Regions from separate parts of the Actinoallomurus sp. NBC_01490 genome, predicted to be linked through region 2. Evidence: predicted binding sites of a transcription regulator. Region 2 holds the regulator's gene; each other region holds the start of a gene.

Region 1 (7,834 bases), 4.8 Mb from region 2:
GTCGGAATTCCGAGGAGAACGATGTCCTCGCCGCCTTTGGTGCGTTCGAGGATCTCGTGGGCGATTCGGGTGAGCGCGCGGCGGATGTCCGGCGCTTCCAGTACAGATTTGTGACTCATGTCACCATTGGGAGAGGGCCTGTGCGGGGGCACAGAGGCAGCACTCACCGTCTAACCTCCTTTCCCGCCTCACTGGACGGGCCTTAAAGGATCGGCCTTTTTACGGTAGCAGCCCGTTGCCGACGCACCGCCACCCGGTGGCATGGCGTTTGCCCAGGCAGAGACGGTACGGTGGCGACCCCGACAGTCACGGAAAGCCTTGGCCTGCAAGGGTTTTCGCCGCTTCGCCGGCCGAGGTTCGCGCACCGCGCGCGATGACGGATTCGACCGCTTTTTTCCAATCGGCTTGACCTGGAGGCGTACCCGTTTTACCGTCACTGTCCGTAACCATCCCAGGAGATGGACCCCTCGGGCAGCCGGCCCCGGCCGGCTGACAGTGCGCCCCATGACGCACGCGTTCTCGTGGAGGCAGGGGCAGACGCCCCTTGGTCCCCTCCCGGGTCACGTCGACGACGAGAAAGTGAGCCTGGGGGCCGCAACGATGCCGTCTGAATACGCAAAGGCTCTCGGCGCGAGGCTTCGCGCCATCCGCACCCAGCAGGGCCTGTCCCTGCACGGTGTGGAGGAGAAATCACGTGGCCGCTGGAAGGCCGTCGTCGTGGGTTCGTACGAGCGGGGCGACCGCGCCGTCACCGTTCAGAAGCTGTCCGAGCTCGCCGAGTTCTACGGCGTGCCCGTCTCTGAGTTGCTCCCCGGCGGAGCCGCGCCGAGCCCGCTCGGCCCGACCCCGAAACTTGTGATCGACCTTGAGCGACTCCAGCAGCTTCCGAAGGACAAGGCCGGTCCACTCGCCCGCTACGCCGCGACGATCCAAAGCCAGCGAGGCGACTACAACGGAAAGGTCCTGTCCATCCGGCAGGAGGATCTGCGATCTCTGGCGGTGATTTACGACAAGTCACCGACCGAACTGACTGAGGAACTCATCGGCTGGGGCGTCCTCGACCCTGAGGCACGCCGCGCCGTGGAAGCTTTCTGAGCCGTATCCCCCCGAAGTGGTGCGGTGATCCCACCCGATCACCGCACCGCGTCGGAGGGTCGCATCACGCTGCCCCCACGCCCTCGCCCGGTCCGCCTGCCCACGTCCTCGGACGACGTCCCCAGGGCCACGCCGCCACGACCGCGCCCCCCCAGAACCAAGTCCGCACGGCCACGTCGTCACGGCCACGTCGCCACGACCACGGCCCCCACGACCGCATCGCCACGACCGCATCGCCACGACGACGTCGCCGGCGACCGCGCCCCCAGGACTACGTCGCCCCGACCGCGTCTTCAGAACTACGCCGTCACGACCAGGTCCCACGGCCGCGTCCTCAGAGCCGCCGTCACGACCACGCCGTCACGACCACGTCGTCACGACCACGTCCACGTCGCCACGACCGCGGCCCCCACGACCGCATCGCCACGACCGCATCGCCACGACGACGTCGCCGGCGACCGCGCCCCCAGGACTACGTCGCCACCACCGCGTCTTCAGAACTACGCCGTCACGACCACGCCGTCACGACCACGTCGCCTCACGCACGGCCCATCGGCGGCTCGGTCAGCGCCCCTGTGGCCACGGCCACCTCATCGACAGCTCTGGCCCCACCTGCCGATGCCACACGAAGCTCACAACGCTGCCGCTCCGACCGGCGCCTCGGCCCGTATTCTTGACGCCCCGTCTCCGCGCCCCTGACCATCGGTCATGCTGACGGCGCCTGCGCGGAGCCGACCGGCGGGCTTGCGCGCGCCTTACCGCGAATCCGCCGTACGCCGCCCTCCACTGCGCACCGCGACGTCGCGCCCCACGCACTCACAAGGTCCGAGGCATCGCCTGCCTCGCCGGCGCCGATCAGGCAGTAGTGGCCGACGGGTCCCGCCGATTCGGGGGAGGAACTCGGCGGGACCCGCGGCCGGACCGGCTGCTCCGGTGAGGGCCGGCCCGACCGGGACGCACCGGACATCCCGCAATGTCGCCACGTGCGCCCCGGCGGCCACCGTCATCCCGGCCGGCGCGCCCGGCAGGACGACGATGCTTTATCGATCACTCAATGCGGATAGCCGGAAAACGGGTCAAGGGGGCGAAGTCCTGATAGGCCCGGTCGCGACGAACAGGCCGAAGGATGCGAGCGCCCGCGGCCCGACTCCCCTCTTCCGGACGCCGGACACCGCGCGTCCGGCTTCTGAGCCCTGGGCCGCTCCCGGACGCCAGGCACCGCACGTCCGGCCTCCGACCTTCTGAGCTCTGCGCCGCTCCCGGACGCCAGGCACCGCACGTCCGGCCTCCGACCTTCTGAGCTCTGCGCCGCTCCCGGACGCCAGGCACCGCACGTCCGGCCTCCGACCTTCTGAGCTCTGCGCCGCTCCCGGACGCCAGGCACCGCACGTCCGGCCTCCGACCTTCTGAGCTCTGCGCCGCTCCCGGACGCCAGGCACCGCACGTCCGGCCTCCGACCTTCTGAGCTCTGCGCCGCTCCCGGACGCCAGGCACCGCACGTCCGGCCTCCGACCTTCTGAGCTCTGCGCCGCTCCCGGACGCCAGGCACCGCACGTCCGGCCTCCGACCTTCTGAGCTCTGCGCCGCTCCCGGACGCCAGGCACCGCACGTCCGGCCTCCGACCTTCTGAGCTCTGCGCCGCTCCCGGACGCCAGGCACCGCACGTCCGGCCTCCGACCTTCTGAGCTCTGCGCCGCTCCCGGACGCCAGGCACCGCACGTCCGGCCTCCGACCTTCTGAGCTCTGCGCCGCTCCCGGACGCCAGGCACCGCACGTCCGGCCTCCGACCTTCTGAGCTCTGCGCCGCTCCCGGACGCCAGGCACCGCACGTCCGGGCTCTGGGACCGCTTCCCGACGCCGGGCACCGTGCGGCCGGCCTCCGGGCACCGCACGACGCTGCTGCAAGCTCCGCGGTTTCGGGCACCGGGCCACTTCCGGGCTCCGGGCGCCCCGCAGCCGACCTCCGAACTCCGCGTTGCCGGGCTCCGGGCCGCTTCCCGACCCCGGGCACCACACTTCCGGGCTCCGAGCTCTGGACCGCTCCCCGACACCGAGCACCGCACGGCCGACCTCCAGGCACCGCACGGCCCTGCTCCAAGCTTCCCGGTGCCGGGCACCGGGCCACTTCCGGGCTCCGGACACCTCGCAGCCGGGCTCCAAGTTTCCCGGCTTCGAGCTTCCGAGCTCCGCGCGGCCCGAGCACCGAGCAGCCTCGCCAGTGAGCGGCGGCGGTCGGCAGGTCGCGCGGGTCGTCTCTCACCATCGCTCCCCTCTCGGTCGGCGCGGCCGGGGTCGTCAGGGTCAGCCGGCCACCGGGAGCATCGGCTGGCTGTCGATGCCCAACGTCGTCTCGACCAGGGCGACGAAGATCTCCGCGTCGTGGAGCAGGTCGTTCGCCTCGTGCACGGTCACGGCGCGTGGGAGGCCCGCCTCGGCCGCCGCTCGTTTGCCCGCGCCCGCCGCGAAGAAGGCGGCCCACTCGCGCAGGGCCGGCTCGGCCTCCGGGAGCAGCACCCAGACGCTCTGGGGCCGGCCACGACGCTTCTGCGCCGGGTCGCCCCGCGCCGCGAGGACCGCGGCCGCGGCGCGCAGTGCGGCGAGGTGGGCCGCGACGTAACGTGAGGCGGGGACGGCGGCCTCGGCCGCCTCGGCCAGGCCGTGCCGGGCCGTCTGCAACAGTGTGATCGCCGGCGGTGCCGGCCTGCGCCGCGGAACGGGGCGCAGAGGGACGGCCGTGGACCTTGCGGACATGGCGTGCCTCCTTCCGCTCGATGGGTTCGGGGACGGCGCGGGCGAAACGCTTCCCCTCGTCCCGCCCGGCCGCCACGTCTCGCACGGCATGCGCTGCCCGGCGAGCCGAACCCCTCCGGCGCGGACCCGCGAGAATCCGCACCGAATACTCGAACACAAGTTCGAGATGACTCCAGTAAACCCGCGCCGCCGCCATTCGTCAACATGTTCGAATGACGCCGTGTCGTCGCAGGTCAGACCGGTCGAACATGACCCCTGTCAGTGCACCCGACACCCGTCCGGCGGCGACGCCAACGACGATACGGAGCCAGACCGACAAAACGAGCCTCTAGAGTGCTGCCCATGCATCCCAACACCGCGAACGTCGCCGCTCGCCTGCGCGAACTCGGCGCCACCGGCGAGGTGCGCGAGCTCCCGGAGGCCGCGCCGACCGCCGTGGCCGCCGCCGCGCAACTCGGCTGCGAGGTCGGCGCGATCGCGAACAGCCTGATCTTCGCCGCCGACGGCGAACCCCTGCTCGTCCTCACCAGCGGCGCCCACCGCGTCGACACGGCCAAGGTGGCCGCGCTGATCGGCGCCACGAAGGTCAAGCGCGCCGACCCCGAGTTCGTCCGCGCGGCCACCGGCCATCCGATCGGCGGGGTCGCCCCGGTCGGACACCCCCGCCCGGTCCGCACGCTCGTGGACAAGTGGCTGGCCGAGCACGAGGTCGTCTGGGCGGCGGCCGGGCACCCGCACACCATCTTCCCGACCTCCTACGACGAGCTCGTGCGGATCACCGGCGGCACCCCGGCAGAGGTCGAGTAGGCCCGCGCACGCGTCAGCCGCGGTACGGCCGGAACGCCTCGCGCACGTGCCGCACGAAGTGCTCCGGGGACTCCAGGGCCAGGAAGTGGCCGCCCTCGTCCACCGTGGTCAGGCGTGTCATCCGCGGGTACGCGCGCCGCAGCCAGGACTCCGGCGGGACGGGGATCTCCGGCTCACGCGTCAGCAGCACCGACGACGGCACCGAGACCGTGTCGGCCGGCGGGGCCGAGTCGACCGCGTACAGGCGTGACGAGGCCCCGATCGAGCCCGTCACCCAGTAGGTCATCACGTTGGTGAGCAGGTCGTCGTCGGTGAGCCGGCCGCGCGTCGCCGGGTCGCTCCACGTCAGCCACTTCTCCAGCACCCAGGCGGCCAGGCCCGCGGGCGAGTCGTTCAGCCCGTACGCCAGGATCTGCGGCCGGGTCGCCTGGACGTGCGCGTACGCGCCGCGGGTGCGCTCCCAGCGGTCCTCTCCCGCGACATACGCCTCCTCCTCAGGCGTGCGCGGGGCCGGGTCGACCGGCCGGGTCCAGTTGGTGGTCTGGATGGCCCGTACGGTGCCGGCGTGGTACATGCCCAGGCGGTTCACCACGCCGCCGCCGATGTCGTCGCCGTGCGCGACGTAGCTCGCGTACCCCAGGCCCTCGACCATGAGCCGGTCGAAGAGCCCGGCGATCGTGACCCGGTCGAGCCGCCCCGGATAGGGGGCCGAGAAGCCGTACCCGGGCAGCGCGGGAACCACGACCGAGAAGGCGTCGGCGGGATCGCCACCGTACGCCGCGGGATCGGTCAGCCGGTCGAGCACCCCGAGGTACTCCACGAAGGAGCTGGGCCAGCCGTTGCACAGCAGCAGCGGCAGCGGGTCCGGACCCGAGCCCGGCACGTGTACGAAGTGGATGCGCGCGTCGCCGACCGCGGCGCGGAAGTGCGGCACCGCGTTCAGCCGGGCCTCCTGCGCCCGCCAGTCGTACCCCGAGCGCCAGTAGGCGATGAGGTCCTCGATGCGCTCGACGGTCTCGGGGCTCTCTCCCCCTTCGAGGACCGGCGGTGAGGGCAGGCGCGCGCGTTCGAGACGGGCGGCCAGGTCCTGCAGAACCTCGTCCGCGATGGCGATGTGGAACGGCTCGATCACAGTGACCTCCCGATCGTGGTTACGAGCAAAGACATTACGTACGTAACGCGTTACGTGTCAAAGGCATACGGCTGTAACATCGGGGCATGGCATCACGACCGCCGGCTCCCGGCCCGCTCGCGCCGGTGGAGGCGTTCCTGCGGACGCGCAACGAGGTCGACGCCGCCGGCCTGGAGCGCTGGCGCGCCGCGCACGGGCTGCCGGGCGAGGTGACCGCGGAGACGTACGCACGGGCCGTGCGGCTGCGCGAGGCGCTCCGCTCGCTGATGCTCGCCAACAACGCCGGCCCCGCCGCCCCAGAGGCCTTCGACCTGGTCAACGAGGAGATCGTCCGCTGCGGCCTGCGCCCGCTGGTCACCGCCGGCGGCGTACGGTGGCCGGTCGGCGAGCGCGAGGCGCACCCGGGCGACCTGATGCTCGGCACCGTCCTGGCGGGCGTCCTCACCGCGATGAGCGACGGCACCTGGCCGCGGATGAAGGCGTGCGCCGCGGACGACTGCCACTACGCGTTCTACGACCACACCCGCAACCGCTCGGGCCGCTGGTGCGACGTCGCGGGCTGTGGCGCCAACGCCCGCATGCGCGCCTACCGCCGCCGCCGCGCCTGATCGCCGTCACGTCCGGAGGGCCATTAGCGGCAGACCCCTTCTGACATGCGGAAGGACCGTAACCAACCGCCCGTCACGGACCGCAGACACGGGGGAACCACAGTGGTACAACGGTCTTCTGAGGCTCGAGCGCACTCTCCGGAGCGGCCCCATGGCTGGACACGAAGATCTGCGCGCCGCCGCCGCGCGTGACAAGGACTTCGTCGGCGTGGACGTCGACGCGATGGCGCGGCTCATCCACCAGATGAACGGCGCCTCGCAGGCCATCGCCACCTGGTTGCGCACCAACGCCACCCTGCCGCCCAGCGTCCCCCGCACCGGGCTGCGCCAGGCGCAGGCGGTCCACACCTGGACCGGGAGCCAGCAGGGCATGCTCACCCGGCGCCGCAACTACGCGATCACCCACCTGAGCCAGGGCGGGCCCACGATGCCGAAGGTCAGCGCGGGCCGGCTCGGCGGCGGCGCGCGCCGCCGTACGACGTCCGCCGGGGCCGGGCACGACCTCGGCGGCTTCCCCGACGTACGCGCCGCGACGAGGGCCGGGTCCGCCGACGCCGCGGCCGTCCGCAAGGCGCACGAGGCGCACCGCCCGGTGCCGGAGGAGGTCTGGAGACGCCTGCGCGCGAGCGCCGACGACCCCGACTACGCCCACGGCCTGTACGGCCGGCTCGGCCCGGCCGGCACCGCCTGGCTGATCGAGGCGGCGGGCGGCGACCACCTCGAAGACGTCCGCACCTCGCTCGGCGTGGCCAGCCACCACCTGACGATGGACGACAAGTGGCTGCGCGCGATGCTCGACGAGGCGCTCCGCCGGGGCGTACGCGACGACGCGGTCGAGCTGCTGTCCCAGGCCGCGCTCGCCCACCGCGCCCGCGTCGCGTTCGGCCACCTGGGCCTGATGGAGATGGTGGAGACCGGAGGCTCGGAGACCGGGGGCTCGGAGACCGGGCCCCCGGCCCCGCCGCACGAGGCGAGGCTGACGCTCACGGCCGACGATCCGCAGGGTGAGGGTCCGTGACCACCTATCCGCCCTCCCCCGCCACGCTGCACTCACCCTCCGACCCGCCCCCACCGGGCGGCACTCAGCGGCCCAACCCGGCGTACGCTGAGCTCTACAACGCCTACCAGCGGGCCTTCGACAGCGCCGCGACCCTGGAGACCGCCCTCGACCCGCCCGTGCGCACCGTCGGCGACGCGTGGGTCGGGCCCGCCGCCCGCTCGTGGCAGAGTGAGCTGGAGGCCCGGCGCGGGCAGTTGAAGAAGGCGGCGGCGCAGATTCTGTGGGACATTTACGGCGCACTCTCGAAGGTTCCGCCGTACATCCCCGAGTGAGGCACGTGAGACCAGCATTCAGGGCCCGCCGCGAGGCATCCCCGCAGATCCGTGAGATCGACCGTCGTGGTTTCCTGCGGCGCCTCGACGCGCTGCTCGCCACGTACGA
Region 2 (7,834 bases):
GCAGGCCGGGGGCGTCGACGACGTGGCCGTGCTCGGCGATGTACTCCACGATCGCCTCGACCTGCTCGGGCTGGTAGCCGAGCTTCTTCAGCGCGCGCGGCACGGTGTTGTTCACGATCTGCATCGACCCGCCGCCGACGAGCTTCTTGAACTTCACCAGCGCGAGGTCGGGCTCGATGCCCGTCGTGTCGCAGTCCATCATCAGGCCGATCGTGCCGGTCGGCGCCAGCAGCGAGGCCTGGGCGTTGCGGTAGCCGTTCCTCTCGCCGACCTTGAGGCACTCCTGCCACTGCCGGGTCGCCTCGGTGTGGATGGCCTTGTCGATCTCGTCGAGCGTGCGGACCTGGTCGTTGGCCGCGGCGTGCTTGCGCATGACCCGCTTGTGGGCCTCGGCGTTGCGCCCGTAGCCGTCGTACGTGCCGACGACGCCGGCGATTTCGGCGGAGCGCCGGTAGGCGACGCCGGTCATCAGCGAGGTGATGGCCGCGGCGAGCGCACGGCCGCCCTCGGAGTCGTACGCGTGGCCGGTCGCCATCAGCAGCGCACCGAGGTTGGCGTAGCCGATGCCGAGCTGGCGGTACGCCCTCGTGGTCTCAGCGATCTTCTCGGTCGGGAAGTCGGCGAAGGTGATGGAGATGTCCATCGCCGTGATGATCAGCTCGGTGAGCTTGACGAAGTTGTCGACGTCGAAGGTGTTGTCGTCGTTCAGGAACTTCAACAAGTTGATACTCGCCAGATTGCACGACGAGTTATCAAGGCTCATGTATTCGGAACAAGGGTTACTTGCGGTGATGCGCCCGGTTTCCGGGTTGGTGTGCCAGTCGTTGATCGTGTCGTCGTACTGGATGCCGGGGTCGGCGCACTCCCAGGCCGCCTTGGCGATCTTGTTGAAGAGGCCCTTCGCGTCGACGGTGTCGATCACTTCGCCGGTCAGGCGGGCCCGCAGGCCGAAGGAGGAGCCGGACTCGACGGCGCGCATGAACTCGTCGCTGACCCGGACGGAGTTGTTGGCGTTCTGGTACTGGACGCTGACGATGTCCTTGCCGCCGAGGTCCATGTCATAGCCGGCGTCGCGGAGCGCGCGGATCTTGTCCTCCTCGCGCGCCTTCGTCTCGATGAACTCCTCGACGTCGGGGTGGTCGACGTCGAGCACCACCATCTTGGCCGCCCGCCGGGTGGCGCCACCGGACTTGATCGTGCCCGCCGAGGCGTCGGCGCCGCGCATGAACGAGACCGGGCCGCTCGCGGTGCCACCGGAGGAGAGCAGCTCCTTGCTGGACCGGATGCGGGAGAGGTTGACACCCGAGCCGGAACCGCCCTTGAAGATGACACCTTCTTCCTTGTACCAGTCCAGGATGGACTCCATCGTGTCGTCCACCGACAGGATGAAGCACGCGCTCACCTGCTGCGGCGACGAGGTGCCGACGTTGAACCACACCGGCGAGTTGAAGCTGAACACCTGGTGGACCAGTGCGTGCGTCAGCTCGTGCTCGAAGATCTCGGCGTCTTCGTCGCTCGCGAAGTAGCCGTGCTTGCGGCCGGTCTCGGCGTACACCCCGACGACCCGATCGACCAGCTGCTTCAGGCTCCACTCCCGCTGCGGCGTGCCGACGGCGCCCCGGAAGTACTTCGAGGTGACGATGTTGGTCGCGTTCACCGACCAGAACTCGGGGAACTCCACACCGCGCTGCTCGAAGTTGACCGAGCCGTCGCGCCAGTTGGTCATGACGACGTCGCGGCGCTCCCACCGGACCTCGTCGTACGGGTGAATGCCGGGCCGGGTGAAGATGCGGCGCATCTTCAACCCCTTGCGGCCGCCCCTCCCGCGCCGTGCCTGGCCGCTCACCGTCTCCGTCATGACCTCCCCCTTCTCAGGCCGAACCGGCCCATTCCAAGGATTACCTCGTACAACACGCAATCGGGCGCCGGTGTTACCGGTCGCGCTCCGCCGCGCGAAGAGTCTCGATTTCCTTCTCGAAGTCGTCGATCGACTCGAACCCCCGGTAGACGGAGGCGAACCGCAGATAGGCGACCTCGTCCAGCTCGCGCAGCGGCCCCAGGATGGCCAGCCCCACGTCGTGCGAGCGCATCTCGGCGGTGCCGGTGGCCCGGACGGCCTCCTCGACACGCTGTCCGAGCTGAGCCAGTGCGTCCTCCGTCACCGGGCGCCCCTGGCAGGCCCGGCGCACCCCGGCGACGATCTTGTCGCGGGAGAACGGCTCGGTGACTCCGCTGCGTTTGGCGACCATCAGGAGTACGGTCTCCTGGGTCGTGAAACGACGACCGCACTCGGAGCACGACCGGCGCCGCCGGATCGCCGCGCCGTCGTCGGTGGAGCGACTGTCGATCACCCTGCTGTCGGGGTTGCGGCAGAACGGGCAGTGCACGGTCGATCCCCCTCCCCCGGCGTTACGTCTCGATTACAGCGGCTTCACTGCGTAACCACAACCTGTGGTGAACTACATCCGTGTAACTACTAGATGTTGTGGTCTACCGTACGGCTCCGCAGAGGCCTCCGCAACCTCGTCGGCAACAGGAGCACGAAGAGCCCGCTCACGTCACGGCGACGTCGGCGTGTCGCGCCCTCGCCCGGCGAGGGGAACCGGCGAGCGGCGAGGCCGTCAGCGCGCGGGAATGTAGACCTTCTGGCCCGGATTGACGACGGCGCCGGACAGGGCGTTGAGGTCGATGATGCGCTGCACCGTGACGCGGGGGTCGACCTCCGGCCGGGCGCGTACGGCGATGCCCCACAACGTGTCGTGCGGCCCCACGACCACCGACTCACGGGCGACCGCCGGCCCTCTCTCTCCGCCCGACGTGGCACGGGCGCCGTGCCGCGCCCCCGTCCAGAAGCCGGCGAGGAGCACCAGGGCCACGGCACCGACCACGACGACCCGGCCGCGCCGGGTGAGCCGCACGGGCGCGGCGGGATGAGGCCGAGCGGATGAGTTCATGCCTCCCCCTTCGTCGGAGGAGAGACCCGACACACGTGTTCGTCGATTCGCTCGCTCATGTCGATCTCCCCTCGCCGAGTCGAAAGAGATTTCGATCGAACATCAGTACGAGTTGTACCGCGAGAGCCGACGAATTTCCAGGACATCTTCGAACAGGTGTTTGATCATTTAGCGCGAAGGCGCTAACGTCCGTGTACAGGAACGAAATACCGGCGACAGCGCGTCACCGGAGCACAGTCATCCAGCGGAGACATAGATGAGCAAGGTTCGGGAAATGCCCGACGGCCCGCGCGACGAGTCGGGGCTGACGGCACGCCAGCGCAAGGTTCTGGAGGTGATCCGCGACTCCGTCCAGCGCCGCGGTTACCCTCCGTCGATGCGCGAGATCGGCGAGTCGGTCGGGCTGACGAGCACCTCCAGCGTGTCGCACCAGCTGCGCGCGCTGCAGCGCAAGGGCTTCCTGCTGCGCGACCCCAACCGCCCGCGCGCCGTCGTGGTCCGCATGCCCGGCTCGGCCGCCGTACGGAGCGAGCCGGAGTCGTACGAGACGGCCTCGGGGCAGGAGACGGCGACCCGTCCCGCGCCCGCGTACGTGCCTCTCGTGGGCCGCATCGCCGCCGGTGGCCCGATCCTGGCCGAAGAGGCCGTGGAGGACGTCTTCGCACTGCCCAAGCAGCTCGTGGGCGAGGGCACGCACTTCCTGCTCAACGTCACCGGTGACTCGATGATCGAGGCCGCGATCGCCGATGGCGACTGGGTGGTCGTCCGCCAGCAGCCGGTGGCCGAGAACGGCGACATCGTCGCCGCCATGATCGACGGCGAGGCGACGGTCAAGACGCTGAAGCGCCGCGACGGCAAGGTGTGGCTGATGCCGCACAACCCGGCGTACGACCCGATTCCGGGCGATGACGCGACGATCCTCGGCCGGGTCGTCGCGGTGCTGCGCAAGATGTGATCGACGCGTCTCCGGACTGTGCACGGTGAGGGCGCCCCGCCATGGGGTGCCCTCACCGCATTTTGATGTCGCCTTTGCGGGCATTCGCCCCGCCACGGCGTGCGTCCGGTCTCGCAGCGCCGCCGACAGGCGGGGCTGCGAGACGGGCACTACGCCGGGACGATGTTGACGATCTTGGGAGCGCGGACGACGACCTTGCGGATGCCGCGGTCGCCGAGGGCGGCCTGGATCTTCTCCGACGCCAGCGCCAGCCGCTCCAGCTCCGTCTCGCCGATCTCCGGAGAGACCTCGAGCCGGTCGCGGACCTTGCCCGCCACCTGGACCACACAGGTCACCGACTCCTGGACCAGCAGGGCCGGCTCCGCCGTCGGCCAGCCGGCCTTGGCCACGGAGCCGTCGCGGCCCAGGCGCTCCCACATCTCCTCGGCGGTGTAGGGCGCCACCAGTGACAGCATCACCGCCAGCGTCTCGGCCGCCTCGCGTACGGCGGGGTCGGCCGGGCCCGCACCGGAGTCGATCGCCCGTCGGGAGGCGGTGGTCAGCTCCATCATGCGGGCCACCGCGACGTTGTAGCGGTGCGCCTCGACCAGCCGGGTGACCTCGTCGATCGTGCGGTGGGTCACCTTGCGCAGCTCGCCGTCGCCCGAGGCCGGGGCGGCGCCGGGCACCGAGGCGACGTCCGCGGCCACCCGGTGCGCGCGGGCCAGGAACTTCACCGCGCCGGACGGCGACACGTCGGCCCAGTCGATGTCGTCCTCGGGCGGCCCGGAGAAGATCATCGTCAGGCGCACCGCGTCGACGCCGTACTCGGCGATCTGCTCGCCCAGGTCGACCAGGTTGCCGGTCGTCTTGGACATCGCGGAGCCGTTGAGGATCACCTGGCCCTGGTTGACCAGCCGGGTGAACGGCTCGACGCAGTCCAGCATGCCCATGTCGTACAGCACCTTGGTGAAGAACCGGCTGTACAGCAGGTGCAGGATCGCGTGCTCGACCCCACCGGTGTACTGGTCGACCGGCATCCACCGGCGGACCTTCTCGACGTCGAACGGGCCCTCGGTGTAGTCCGGCGAGCAGTAGCGCAGGAAGTACCACGAGGAGTCGACGAAGGTGTCCATCGTGTCGGTGTCGCGCTTGGCCGCGCCGCCGCACTTGGGGCACGCGACGTTGACCCAGTCGGTGGCCGCCGCCAGCGGCGAGACGCCGCGCGGCGCCAGGTCCGCGCCGCGCAGGTTGTCCGGCAGGCGTACGGGCAGCTGCTCGTCGGGGACCGGGACCTCGCCGCACGCCTCGCAGTGGATGATCGGGATCGGCGTGCCCCAGAAGCGCTGCCGGGAGATCAGCCAGTCGCGCAGGCGGTAGTTGACGGCCGCCTTGCCCAGCCCGCGCTCCTCCAGGATCTCGGTGATCCGCGGGATCGCGGCGGACTTGGTCAGGCCGTCCAGCGGGCCGGAGTTGACCAGCTCGCCCTCGCCGGGGGTCGCGACACCGGACTCGGCGGGGTCGGCCTCGCCGGTGTGCACGACCACCCGCACCGGCAGGTCGAACCGGCGCGCGAAGTCCAGGTCGCGCTGGTCGTGCGCGGGCACCGCCATGATCGCGCCGTGGCCGTACTCCGCCAGGACGTAGTCCGAGGCCCACACGGGCATGCGCTCGCCGTTGACCGGGTTGATCGCGTAGCGGCCCAGGAAGACGCCGGTCTTCTCGCGGTCGGCGGCCAGCCGCTCGACCTCCGACTCGCGCGCCACCGTCTGGCGGTACGCCTCGAACTCGGCCCGCTGCGCGGGCGCGCAGATCTCGTCGGCCAGCGGGGCGTCGGCGGCCACCACGAAGAACGTCGCGCCGTACAGCGTGTCGGGCCGGGTCGTGTAGACGGTGACCGGCTCGTCGCGGCCCTCGATCTCGAACACGACGTCGGCGCCCTCGGACCGGCCGATCCAGTTGCGCTGCATCGTCAGCACGCGCTCGGGCCAGTCGAGGCCGTCCATGTCGGCCAGCAGCCGGTCGGCGTACTCAGTGATCTTGAAGTACCACTGGGTCAGCAGGCGCTTTTCCACCAGGGCGCCACAGCGTTCGCAGTGGCCGGCGATGACCTGCTCGTTGGCCAGCACGGTCTGGTCGTTGGGACACCAGTTGACCCGGCCGCCCCGGCGGTAGGCCAGGCCGCGCTCGTAGAAGCGCAGGAACAGCCACTGGTTCCAGCGGTAGTACTCCGGGTCGGAGGTGTGCAGCCGGCGCGACCAGTCGAAGGAGATCCCGTAGCGGTGGAACGACTCGGCCTGCGTGTCGATGTTGGCGTACGTCCACTCCGCCGGGTGGGAGTCGCGCTTGATCGCGGCGTTCTCGGCGGGCAGGCCGAAGGAGTCCCAGCCGATGGGGTGCAGGACGTTGAAGCCGTGCTGGTTCCAGTAGCGGGCGCTCACGTCGCCGATGGCGTACGCCTCGGCGTGGCCCATGTGGAGGTCGCCGGAGGGGTAGGGGAACATGTCCAGCGCATACTTGCGAGGCCGCTCATCACCGGGGTCCTCGCCGGCGGTGAAGGGTTTCAGCTCCTCCCACCGGGCCTGCCATTTCTCCTGAATCGCCCGTGGGTCAAAGTTCTCGTCGGCGCCAGTCATCGTTCCTCGTCTGATTCGCACGGCTTCGGCTCCACGAAACTGTGCCCCTTAGAAGGTCTCTCCGCATGAGAAGGCCCCTCGCACAGGAGGGGCTGCCGCGTCGACCGATCGGTTACGTCAACGCGGCCGGCTAAGGAGCAGCCGAGAGCGCATATCCCAAGACTAGCGCAGGCGCAAGCAAGAACCGTCGTGCTTTGACGCCACGGGTGACGCCGCCCTTCCTCACGGGCCAGCTTACTTTTAGGAAGGTTTCCAGTAAATTTCCGAGCAGGGTCCCCGCCAGGACTCCCCATCCGAGGAGGTCACCCATGCACGGAAAGCTCGCCCTGGCCGTCGCCGGCGCCGCGGCCGTGGCGGTACCCCTGCTCACCGCCACCCCCGCCTTCGCCCACGGCTACACCACCTCACCGCCCAGCCGCAGCTACCGCTGCGCCCAGCACCAGGTCACCGACTGCGGTCCGATCCAGTACGAGCCGCAGAGCGTCGAGGGCCCGAAGGGATTCCCCCAGGCCGGCCCGGCGGATGGTCAGATCTGCAGCGCGAACCACACGGAGTTCGCCCAGCTCGACGACCCGCGCGGCGGCGCCTGGCCGGCCGCCTCGATGACGAGCGGCGCCTCGTACGGCTTCTCGTGGACCTTCACCGCCATCCACGCGACCACGTCGTTCCGCTACTTCATCACCAAGACCACCTACGACCCGACCAAGCCGCTGACCCGGGCCGCCCTGGAGTCCACGCCGTTCCTGCAGGTGAACTACGGCGGTCAGCGGCCACCGAACCCGCTCACCCACACCGGCACGCTGCCGGCGCGGCACGGCCGCCAGCTGATCCTCGCCGTCTGGGACATCGCCGACACCGGAAACGCCTTCTACTCCTGCGCCGACGTCGTCTTCAGCTGACCGCTCCGCTGCGATATCAATGGGAACCTCCCCATTGATATCGCAGCAGGAGGCGCCGATGCTCAACCTCTCGGTCGTTCTGGACGACGCCGCACGCGACAACCCCGACCACGAGGCGCTGGTCTTCGGCGACATGCGTCTGTCCTACGCGTTCGTGAACCAGATCGCGAACCAGGTCGCGAACCTCCTGCGCGCCCGCGGTGTGCGGCCGGGCGACAAGATCGCACTCGCCTGCCCCAACCTGCCGTACTTCCCGATGGTCTACTTCGGGGCCCTCAAGGCCGGCGCCGTGGTCGTGCCGCTCAACGTCCTGCTGAAGCGCCGGGAGATCGCCTACCACCTGGAGGACTCCGAGGCGAAGGCCCTGTTCTGCTTCGAGGGCACGCCGGAGCTGCCGCTGGGCGAGGCGGG
Region 3 (7,834 bases), 3.1 Mb from region 2:
GGGAAGGCCGGGCGCACGGCGTCGTCGCCGCCCGGCCGGTCCTCCTTCAGACCACGGAACGCCTGCTCGTCGCCGTAGTAGACGGCCGGCACGCCGGCGACGGTGAACAGCACGACGAGCGCGTGCTCCAGGTGGCGGGGCTCCTCCAGACGGGTCGCGATCCGCGTCACGTCGTGGTTGCCGACGAACGTGGAGGGCGTGAACGCCTCGGTGAACCGGTCGTGGCGGTCGAGCGCCCAGGCCAGCTCGAACAGGTTCCGGTCGTTCAGCGAGCTCCAGATCGCCTTCCACAGCTCGTACTGGGTGACCGAGTCCAGCCCGGAGCCGGCGACGTAGGCCGCGTAGTCGCCGTGGATCATCTCGCCGGTGAACCACGCGTCCGGGTGCGCCGCCCGGACCTGCGGGAGGACCGCCCGCCAGAACTCCGGCGGTACGGCGTAGGCCGCGTCGAGACGCCAGCCGTCCGCGCCGCGGTCGAGCCAGTGCCGCATGACCTTCGCGACGTACTCGGCGACGGCCGGTTCGCCGTGGTCGAGGGCGACGAGCGAACGGTGGCCCTCGAAGCAGTCGTAGTCGTCCCCGCGCGGGCGGAACCAGCGGGCGTCCGGTGAGTCCGGGCCGTCCCGCAGCGCTGCGGCGAACCGCGGGAATCCGCGGCCGACGTGGTTGAACACGCCGTCGAGCAGGATGCGCACCCCGCGGCGGCGGGCGGCCGTGACGAGGCGGTCGAAGTCGGCGTCGTCCCCGAGCCGCGGGTCCAGACGCAGGTGGTCGACGGTGTCATAGCCGTGAGTCTCCGAAGCGAAGACCGGGCCCAGCGCCACGCCGTTGCAGCCCAGCTCGACGGCGTAGTCCAGCCAGGGCTCCAGCCGGCCCAGGCGGTGTCCGGGCCCGGCCTCCAGCGCGCCGGTGAAGCCGAGCGGGTAGACGTGCCACCAGATCGTGTGGTCGATCCACGAGGTCATCGAGGTCCTTTTGAGGGAGACTCAGTAGTACTGTTGAGGGTAGCTCAGTAAGGGGGGACCCCGTGCGCAAGGACCGGCGTCCCCGGCGGCGTCTCGATGTCGAGACCCGGCGCGCCGACATCCTGCGCTCCGCGGCGAGCGCGTTCGCCGCGGAGCCGTACGACAAGGTCTCCGTCGCCCGGGTGGCGGCCGCCGCCGACGCCTCCGAGGCGCTCGTCCACCGCTACTTCGGCAGCAAGAGCGGCCTCTACCGCGACGTCGTGCGCGCCGCGATCGAGGAGTTGCTGCGGCGGCAGCGCGTCGCCGACGACCCCGCGGCGGCGCCGTACGACCGGCTGGCCGCGGCCGTGCGGGTCTACCTCGACTTCGTTGGCGAGGCGCCGGCCGGCTGGGCCGCGCCCCTGAGGTCGCCGGCCGGCGACGTGCCCGAGGCGGCCGAGCTGCGCAGGCGGAACCGCGACCGATACCTGGCGCTGCTGCGCGACCTGCTCGCGCTGCCGGCCGACCCGGCGCTCGACCACGCGCTCCACGGTTATCTGGGCTTCCTCGACGCCGCCTGCCTCAGCTGGGTCGAGCGCGGCTGCCGGCAGGCCGAACGCGAACCCCTCGTCGCCCAGGTGGTCGGTGCGCTACGGGGCGCGCTCGGTCAGTCGTAGGGGGACTCCGCGAGCGCCTCCAGGGCGCCCAGCGCCTCCACGAGCGCCTCGCGCTGTTCGGACGTCAGCGTGGCGATCTGCCGGACGAGGAAGGCCGAGCGTTCGCCGCGCAGCTGTTCGAGCTGTCGGCGGCCCTGCGCCGTGATCGCCAGCAGGGTGGCGCGCCGGTCCTCGCTGTCGGGCATGCGGCGCAGCAGCCCCTGCTGTTCGAGCGAGCCGACCAGCCGGCTCTGCGTCGGCGCGGTGACACCCTCGTGCGCGGCCAGGTCGCCGAGACGCACGGGGCCGAGCGCCTCGACGCTCGCCAGCGTGGACGCCTGGCTCGAGGAGAGGACCTGCGGGCCGTGCTGGCGCACCCGGCGGTTGAGCCGGCCGAGGGTCATCCGCAGCCGCGCCGCGAGCTCGACATTCGTCAGGTCTTCCGCATCGGGTGCCTGGTCGGTCACGCCCGTCATCATTCCTTACCCGCCGCCTCACGATCACGCGTCCCGGGCGTACTGAGCATGCCCATTCCCCCATCTTGGTGCATGGACACCTGGCTCGCAGCAGCACGGCCCGGCGATCCGCGGAAGGAGCGTTCCGAACGGCCGGACGGCGCCGTCCGGCCGGCTCTCACCAGCCGCGCTCGCGCCATTCGGCGAGGTGCGGGCGCTCCCGCCCGAGGGTCGTGTCCTTGCCGTGCCCGGGGTAGATCCACGTCTCGTCCGGCAGCACGCCGAACACGCGCTCCTCCAGGTCTTCCATGAGCCGGTGGAAGAGCTTCGCGTCGCCCCAGGTGTTGCCCGGGCCGCCGGGGAACAGGCTGTCGCCGGTGAACAGGTGGGGCGTCTCGCCGTCGTAGCGCAGCGCGATCGAGCCGGGCGTGTGCCCGCGCAGGTGGATGACCGACAGCGTGGCCTGCCCCACCCGTACGGTGCCGCCGTGTTCGACCGGCTCGGTGACCGGCAGCGGCAGGGCCTCCGCGTCGTCGGGGTGGGCGACCAGCCGCGCGTGGGTCGCGTCGATCACGGCGGTCAGGGCGTTCCAGTGGTCCTGGTGGCGGTGCGTGGTGACGACGCGGGAGAGCGGCCCGTCGCCGATGATCTCGAACAACCGGTCGGGCTCGGCCGCGGCGTCGATGAGGACCTGTTCGCCCGTCGCCGTGCAGCGCAGCAGATAGGCATTGTTCTCGTACGGTCCGACGGCCAGCTTGGTGATCGTCAAGGCGGGGAGCTCTCGTACGTCGGGGGCGCCACCGACCTCGACGTCGCCTGTGTAGGTCACGCTGTCCTCCGATCGGGCGCGGCTTTCCGGGACCTTCCATCCTGTCACGGCGAGGCTCGCCGAGACCTGCATCGCCCGGACGTCCGCGGTTACGCTGCCCGTATGCGAGACGATCTGCCCATCTGCCGCACCTGCGGGGCGCAGTACGGCGCGCCGCGCGCCGACTGCCCGATCTGCGAGGACGAACGTCAGTACGTCGGCTGGGACGGCCAGCGGTGGACGACCCTCGCCGAACTGCGCGAGGCCGGGCACCGGGGGAGGATCGAGGAGGAGGGGCCGGGGATCGTCGGTGTCGGCGCCGCGCCGCCGACCGCGATCGGCCAGCGTGCCCTGCTGGTCCGCACGCCGTGGGGCAACGTCCTGTGGGACATGATCACCTACATCGACGACGACATGGTCGCCCGGGTGCGCGAGCTGGGCGGTATCTCGGCCATCGCGATCAGCCATCCCCACTTCTACGGCTCGATGATCGAGTGGGCGCACGCCTTCGACGCGCCGGTCTACATCCACGAGGCCGACCGCGAGTGGGTGGCCCGGCCCGACGACTCGGTCGTCTTCTGGTCGGGGGAGTCCCGCTCGCTCGGCGACGGGCTCACGCTGATCAACGCCGGGGTGCACTTCACGGGCGGCCAGGTGCTGCACTGGCGCGACGGCGAGGAGGGGCGCGGCGCGCTGCTGTCCGGCGACATCCTCACCGTCGTCCAGGATCGGCGCTACGTCAGCTTCATGTACAGCTACCCCAACCACATTCCCGAGCGCCCCCGCGTCATCCGGCGCGCGCTGCGGCTGCTGGAGCCCTACCCCTTCGAGCGGGTGTACGGCGCGTGGTGGCGGCGGATCGTCCACGCCGACGGCGTCGAGGCCGTACGCCGGTCGGCGGAGCGCTACCTGGAGCACGCGCTCGACGACGGCCCCGAGTAGGTGTGTTCCGGTGGTGACCTTCATTCGAACAGGTGTACGGTTCAGCTGCGACGAGCGGGGTGGATGAGGTCGTCTGGAAGAAACCGTCGCACCCACTCGTTAGCCTGAAGCTGACCTGTCTCGACCAGGCTCTCAAGGGGATTGCGAATACGCCGTGGCCGACCGCCTCATCGTGCGCGGAGCACGTGAACACAATTTGAAGGACGTCTCGCTGGATCTGCCGCGCGACGCGCTGATCGTCTTCACCGGGCTGTCCGGATCCGGCAAGTCGAGCCTCGCGTTCGACACGATCTTCGCCGAGGGCCAGCGACGTTATGTCGAGTCTCTGTCGGCGTACGCGCGGCAGTTCCTCGGTCAGATGGACAAACCGGACGTCGACTTCATCGAGGGCCTGTCGCCGGCGGTGTCGATCGACCAGAAGTCCACCTCGAAGAACCCCCGGTCCACCGTGGGCACCATCACCGAGGTCTACGACTACCTGCGCCTGCTGTGGGCCCGCATCGGGCACCCGCACTGCCCCGCCTGCGGCCGCACGATCACCAAGCAGACGCCGCAGCAGATCGTCGACCGGCTGATGGAGTTCGAGGAGGGCACGCGCTTCCAGGTGCTCGCGCCGGTCGTGCGCGGGCGCAAGGGCGAGTACGCCGAGCTGTTCCGCGACATGCAGACCAAGGGCTTCTCCCGTGCCCGGGTCGACGGCGCGACCGTACGCCTGGACGAGGCGCCGAAGCTCAAGAAGTACGAGAAGCACGACATCGAGGTGATCGTCGACCGGCTGAGCGTCAAGGAGAGCTCGCGGCGGCGGCTGGCCGACTCGGTGGAGACCGCGCTCGGGCTGACCGGCGGCACGGTCATCCTCGACTTCGTCGACCTGCCGGAAGACGACGAGCGCCGCGAGCGGATGTACTCCGAGCACCTCTACTGCCCCTACGACGACCTGTCCTTCGACGAGCTCGAGCCCCGGTCCTTCTCCTTCAACTCCCCGTACGGCGCCTGCCCCGACTGCACCGGCCTGGGCACCCGCATGGAGGTCGACCCCGAGCTGATCGTGCCCGACGTGGAGAAGACCCTCGGCGAGGGCGCGATCTCCCCGTGGTCCGGCGGGCACGTGAGCGACTACTTCCTCCGGCTGCTCACCGCGCTGGGCGAGGCGATGGGCTTCGACCTGGACACTCCGTGGGAGCGCCTCCCGGCCTCCGCGCGCAAGGCCATCCTCAAGGGCCACGACACGCAGGTCCACGTGAGCTACCGCAACCGCTACGGCCGGCGGCGCTCCTACTACACGACCTACGAGGGGGTGATCCCCTACGTCCAGCGCCGTCACTCCGAGGCCGAGAGCGACTCCAGCCGCGAGCGGTTCGAGGGCTACATGCGGGAGATCCCGTGCCCGTCGTGCGAGGGCCGCCGCCTCAAGCCGGTCGTGCTGAGCGTCACGGTCAACGACCGGTCCATCGCCGACGTGGCCGCGATGCCGATCGGCGAGTGCGCCAAGTTCCTGCTGGCGATGGAGCTCAGCGACCGCGAGAAGCACATCGCCGAGCGGGTCCTCAAAGAGATCAACGCCCGGCTGGGCTTCCTGCTCGACGTCGGCCTCGACTACCTCACCCTCGACCGCGCGTCGGCCACGCTCGCCGGCGGCGAGGCGCAGCGCATCCGGCTCGCCACCCAGATCGGCTCGGGCCTCGTCGGCGTGCTGTACGTCCTCGACGAGCCCTCCATCGGGCTGCACCAGCGCGACAACCACCGCCTGCTGGAGACCTTGATCCGGCTGCGCGACATCGGCAACACGCTCATCGTCGTGGAGCACGACGAGGACACCATCAAGGCCGCCGACTGGGTCGTCGACATCGGACCGGGCGCGGGCGAGCACGGCGGCCAGGTCGTCGTGTCCGGCACGGTCGAGGAGCTGCTCTCCTCCGAGAGCTCGATGACCGGCGCCTACCTGTCCGGCCGCAACGAGATCCCGGTGCCGGCCACCCGGCGCAAGCGGCAGCGGGGTCGCGAGCTGGTCGTCAAGGGCGCGCGCGAGCACAACCTGCGCGGCGTCGACGTGGCGTTCCCGCTCGGCGTGTTCACCGCGGTCACCGGCGTGTCGGGGTCCGGCAAGTCGACGCTGGTCAACGACATCCTCTACCTCTCGCTCGCCAAGCAGCTGCACGGCGCCCGCACCGTCCCGGGCCGGCACAAGCGCATCAACGGGCTCGACCAGGTCGACAAGGTGGTCCACGTCGACCAGTCGCCGATCGGCCGCACCCCGCGCTCGAACCCGGCCACCTACACCGGCGTGTTCGACCACGTGCGCAAGCTGTTCGCCGCGACCGCCGAGGCGAAGGTCCGCGGCTACCAGCCGGGCCGGTTCTCCTTCAACGTCAAGGGCGGCCGGTGCGAGGCCTGCTCCGGCGACGGCACCATCAAGATCGAGATGCAGTTCCTGCCCGACGTCTACGTGCCGTGCGAGGTGTGCCACGGGGCGCGCTACAACCGCGAGACCCTCGACGTGCACTACAAGGGCAAGACCATCGCCGAGGTGCTCGACATGCCGATCGAGGAGGGCCTGGAGTTCTTCGAGGCGATCCCGGCGATCCGGCGCCACCTGCAGACGCTCAACGACGTCGGCCTCGGTTACGTCCGGCTCGGCCAGCCCGCCCCGACCCTGTCCGGCGGTGAGGCGCAGCGCGTGAAACTCGCATCCGAGCTCCAGCGACGCTCGACCGGGCGTACCATCTACGTGCTCGACGAGCCGACGACCGGCCTGCACTTCGAGGACATCCGCAAGCTCCTCGGCGTGCTCGGCCGTCTCGTCGACGGGGGCAACACGGTCATCGTGATCGAGCACAACCTCGACGTCATCAAGACCGCCGACTGGATCATCGACATGGGTCCGGAGGGCGGGTCTCGGGGTGGCACCGTGGTCGCCACGGGGACACCCGAGGACGTCGCGAAGGTGGAGGAGAGCCACACCGGCCAGTTCCTCGCCAAGATCCTCGGCTGACCGAGTCGTCGCCTGGTGCTCCTGGTGCTGTTGGTGTGAAAGGGAAACTTTCGCACTGCCGTTGAACCGAACCGGCGATTCCTCCGTGCAAAGGGGGAACGTTCCCGAAGCCAAGGAGGAGTCTCATGCCGTTCGATCCGTCCACGCCCGGACCGGAGTCCACCCGCCGGGGGATGCTGGTGGGAGTCGGTCTCGTCGGCCTCGCCGGCACACTGACCGCCTGCGGAGGCTCGAAGGACGACTCGTCGGCCGACGCCTCCCAGGGCAGCGGGAGCCAGAGCGGCGGGGGCCAGAGCGGTGGCAGCCTGGGCAAGACCTCCGACATCCCGGTCGGCGGCGGCAAGATCTTCAAGGACGAGAAGGTCGTGGTGACCCAGCCCAAGCAGGGCGAGTTCAAGGCCTTCAGCGCCATCTGCACCCACCGCGGCTGCCCCGTGGGCTCCGTCTCGGACGGGAAGATCCACTGCCCGTGCCACGGCAGCGCCTTCAACGTGACCGACGGCTCGGTCGCCAACGGCCCCGCCGACAAGCCGCTCCCGTCCAAGAACGTCACCGTCCAGAACGGCGAGCTGAAGCTCGGCTGATCCTTCCGGGGCGTCGCGGTCACGGGTCCGGCCCCGCGACCGCGACGCCCGACCCGACCTGACCTGTCTGTGGCCTGGCCGAGGCTTTTGTCGGTGGCGACCGGCATGCTCGGGACATGACCGATCTTCCTGAGGCCGCCTACGCGAGGGCGTGGAGCGCGGACACCCGGGTCGCGCCGCTGGCGAGCGCGTCGACGGTGCCACGGATGCCGAGATGACGACGATCGCGACGAGGACGCGGGCCGTCCGTACGGACCGGCACCGCGCCGACCGAGCCGTCCGTACGGACCGGCACGGGAGCGGCCGACGCGGCCTCCGCCGTCCCCGCGCGGCACTAGGCTGACGACGTGGCAGATCCGGCGACGTACCGGCCCGCGCCTGGGACCATCCCCGAATCGCCCGGGGTGTACCGGTTCCGTGACCCGGGCGGCAGGGTCATCTACGTGGGCAAGG

What was found. The regulator LexA, encoded in region 2, represses DNA repair genes until DNA is damaged. The targets are predictions, from matches to a motif close to TCGAACANNTGTTCGA.
Region 1: the regulator LexA is predicted to act here: its motif matches at 3,996-4,011, upstream of OG417_RS19780 (SAV_6107 family HEPN domain-containing protein).
Region 3: the regulator LexA is predicted to act here: its motif matches at 3,830-3,845, upstream of uvrA (excinuclease ABC subunit UvrA).

The regions. Positions count from the first base shown of each region.
Region 1 is NZ_CP109433.1:4,117,357-4,125,190, reverse strand. Features, by position in the region: gene pyrR (bifunctional pyr operon transcriptional regulator/uracil phosphoribosyltransferase PyrR) at 1-119, opposite strand, end outside; gene bldD (transcriptional regulator BldD) at 601-1,095, shown strand; gene OG417_RS19780 (SAV_6107 family HEPN domain-containing protein) at 3,397-3,846, opposite strand; gene OG417_RS19775 (YbaK/EbsC family protein) at 4,189-4,653, shown strand; gene OG417_RS19770 (epoxide hydrolase family protein) at 4,667-5,785, opposite strand; gene OG417_RS19765 (CGNR zinc finger domain-containing protein) at 5,872-6,393, shown strand; gene OG417_RS19760 (hypothetical protein) at 6,545-7,411, shown strand; gene OG417_RS19755 (hypothetical protein) at 7,408-7,725, shown strand; gene OG417_RS19750 (GNAT family N-acetyltransferase) at 7,731-7,834, shown strand, end outside.
Region 2 is NZ_CP109433.1:8,936,418-8,944,251, forward strand. Features, by position in the region: gene OG417_RS41220 (vitamin B12-dependent ribonucleotide reductase) at 1-1,858, opposite strand, end outside; gene nrdR (transcriptional regulator NrdR) at 1,932-2,387, opposite strand; gene OG417_RS41230 (LysM peptidoglycan-binding domain-containing protein) at 2,622-2,954, opposite strand; gene lexA (transcriptional repressor LexA) at 3,211-3,909, shown strand; gene leuS (leucine--tRNA ligase) at 4,059-6,524, opposite strand; gene OG417_RS41245 (lytic polysaccharide monooxygenase auxiliary activity family 9 protein) at 6,833-7,423, shown strand; gene OG417_RS41250 (long-chain-fatty-acid--CoA ligase) at 7,482-7,834, shown strand, end outside.
Region 3 is NZ_CP109433.1:5,852,634-5,860,467, forward strand. Features, by position in the region: gene OG417_RS27260 (alpha-amylase family protein) at 1-965, opposite strand, end outside; gene OG417_RS27265 (TetR/AcrR family transcriptional regulator) at 1,028-1,621, shown strand; gene OG417_RS27270 (MarR family winged helix-turn-helix transcriptional regulator) at 1,612-2,067, opposite strand; gene OG417_RS27275 (MBL fold metallo-hydrolase) at 2,234-2,884, opposite strand; gene OG417_RS27280 (MBL fold metallo-hydrolase) at 2,987-3,805, shown strand; gene uvrA (excinuclease ABC subunit UvrA) at 3,960-6,797, shown strand; gene OG417_RS27290 (Rieske (2Fe-2S) protein) at 6,923-7,381, shown strand; gene OG417_RS27295 (hypothetical protein) at 7,521-7,676, opposite strand; gene uvrC (excinuclease ABC subunit UvrC) at 7,729-7,834, shown strand, end outside.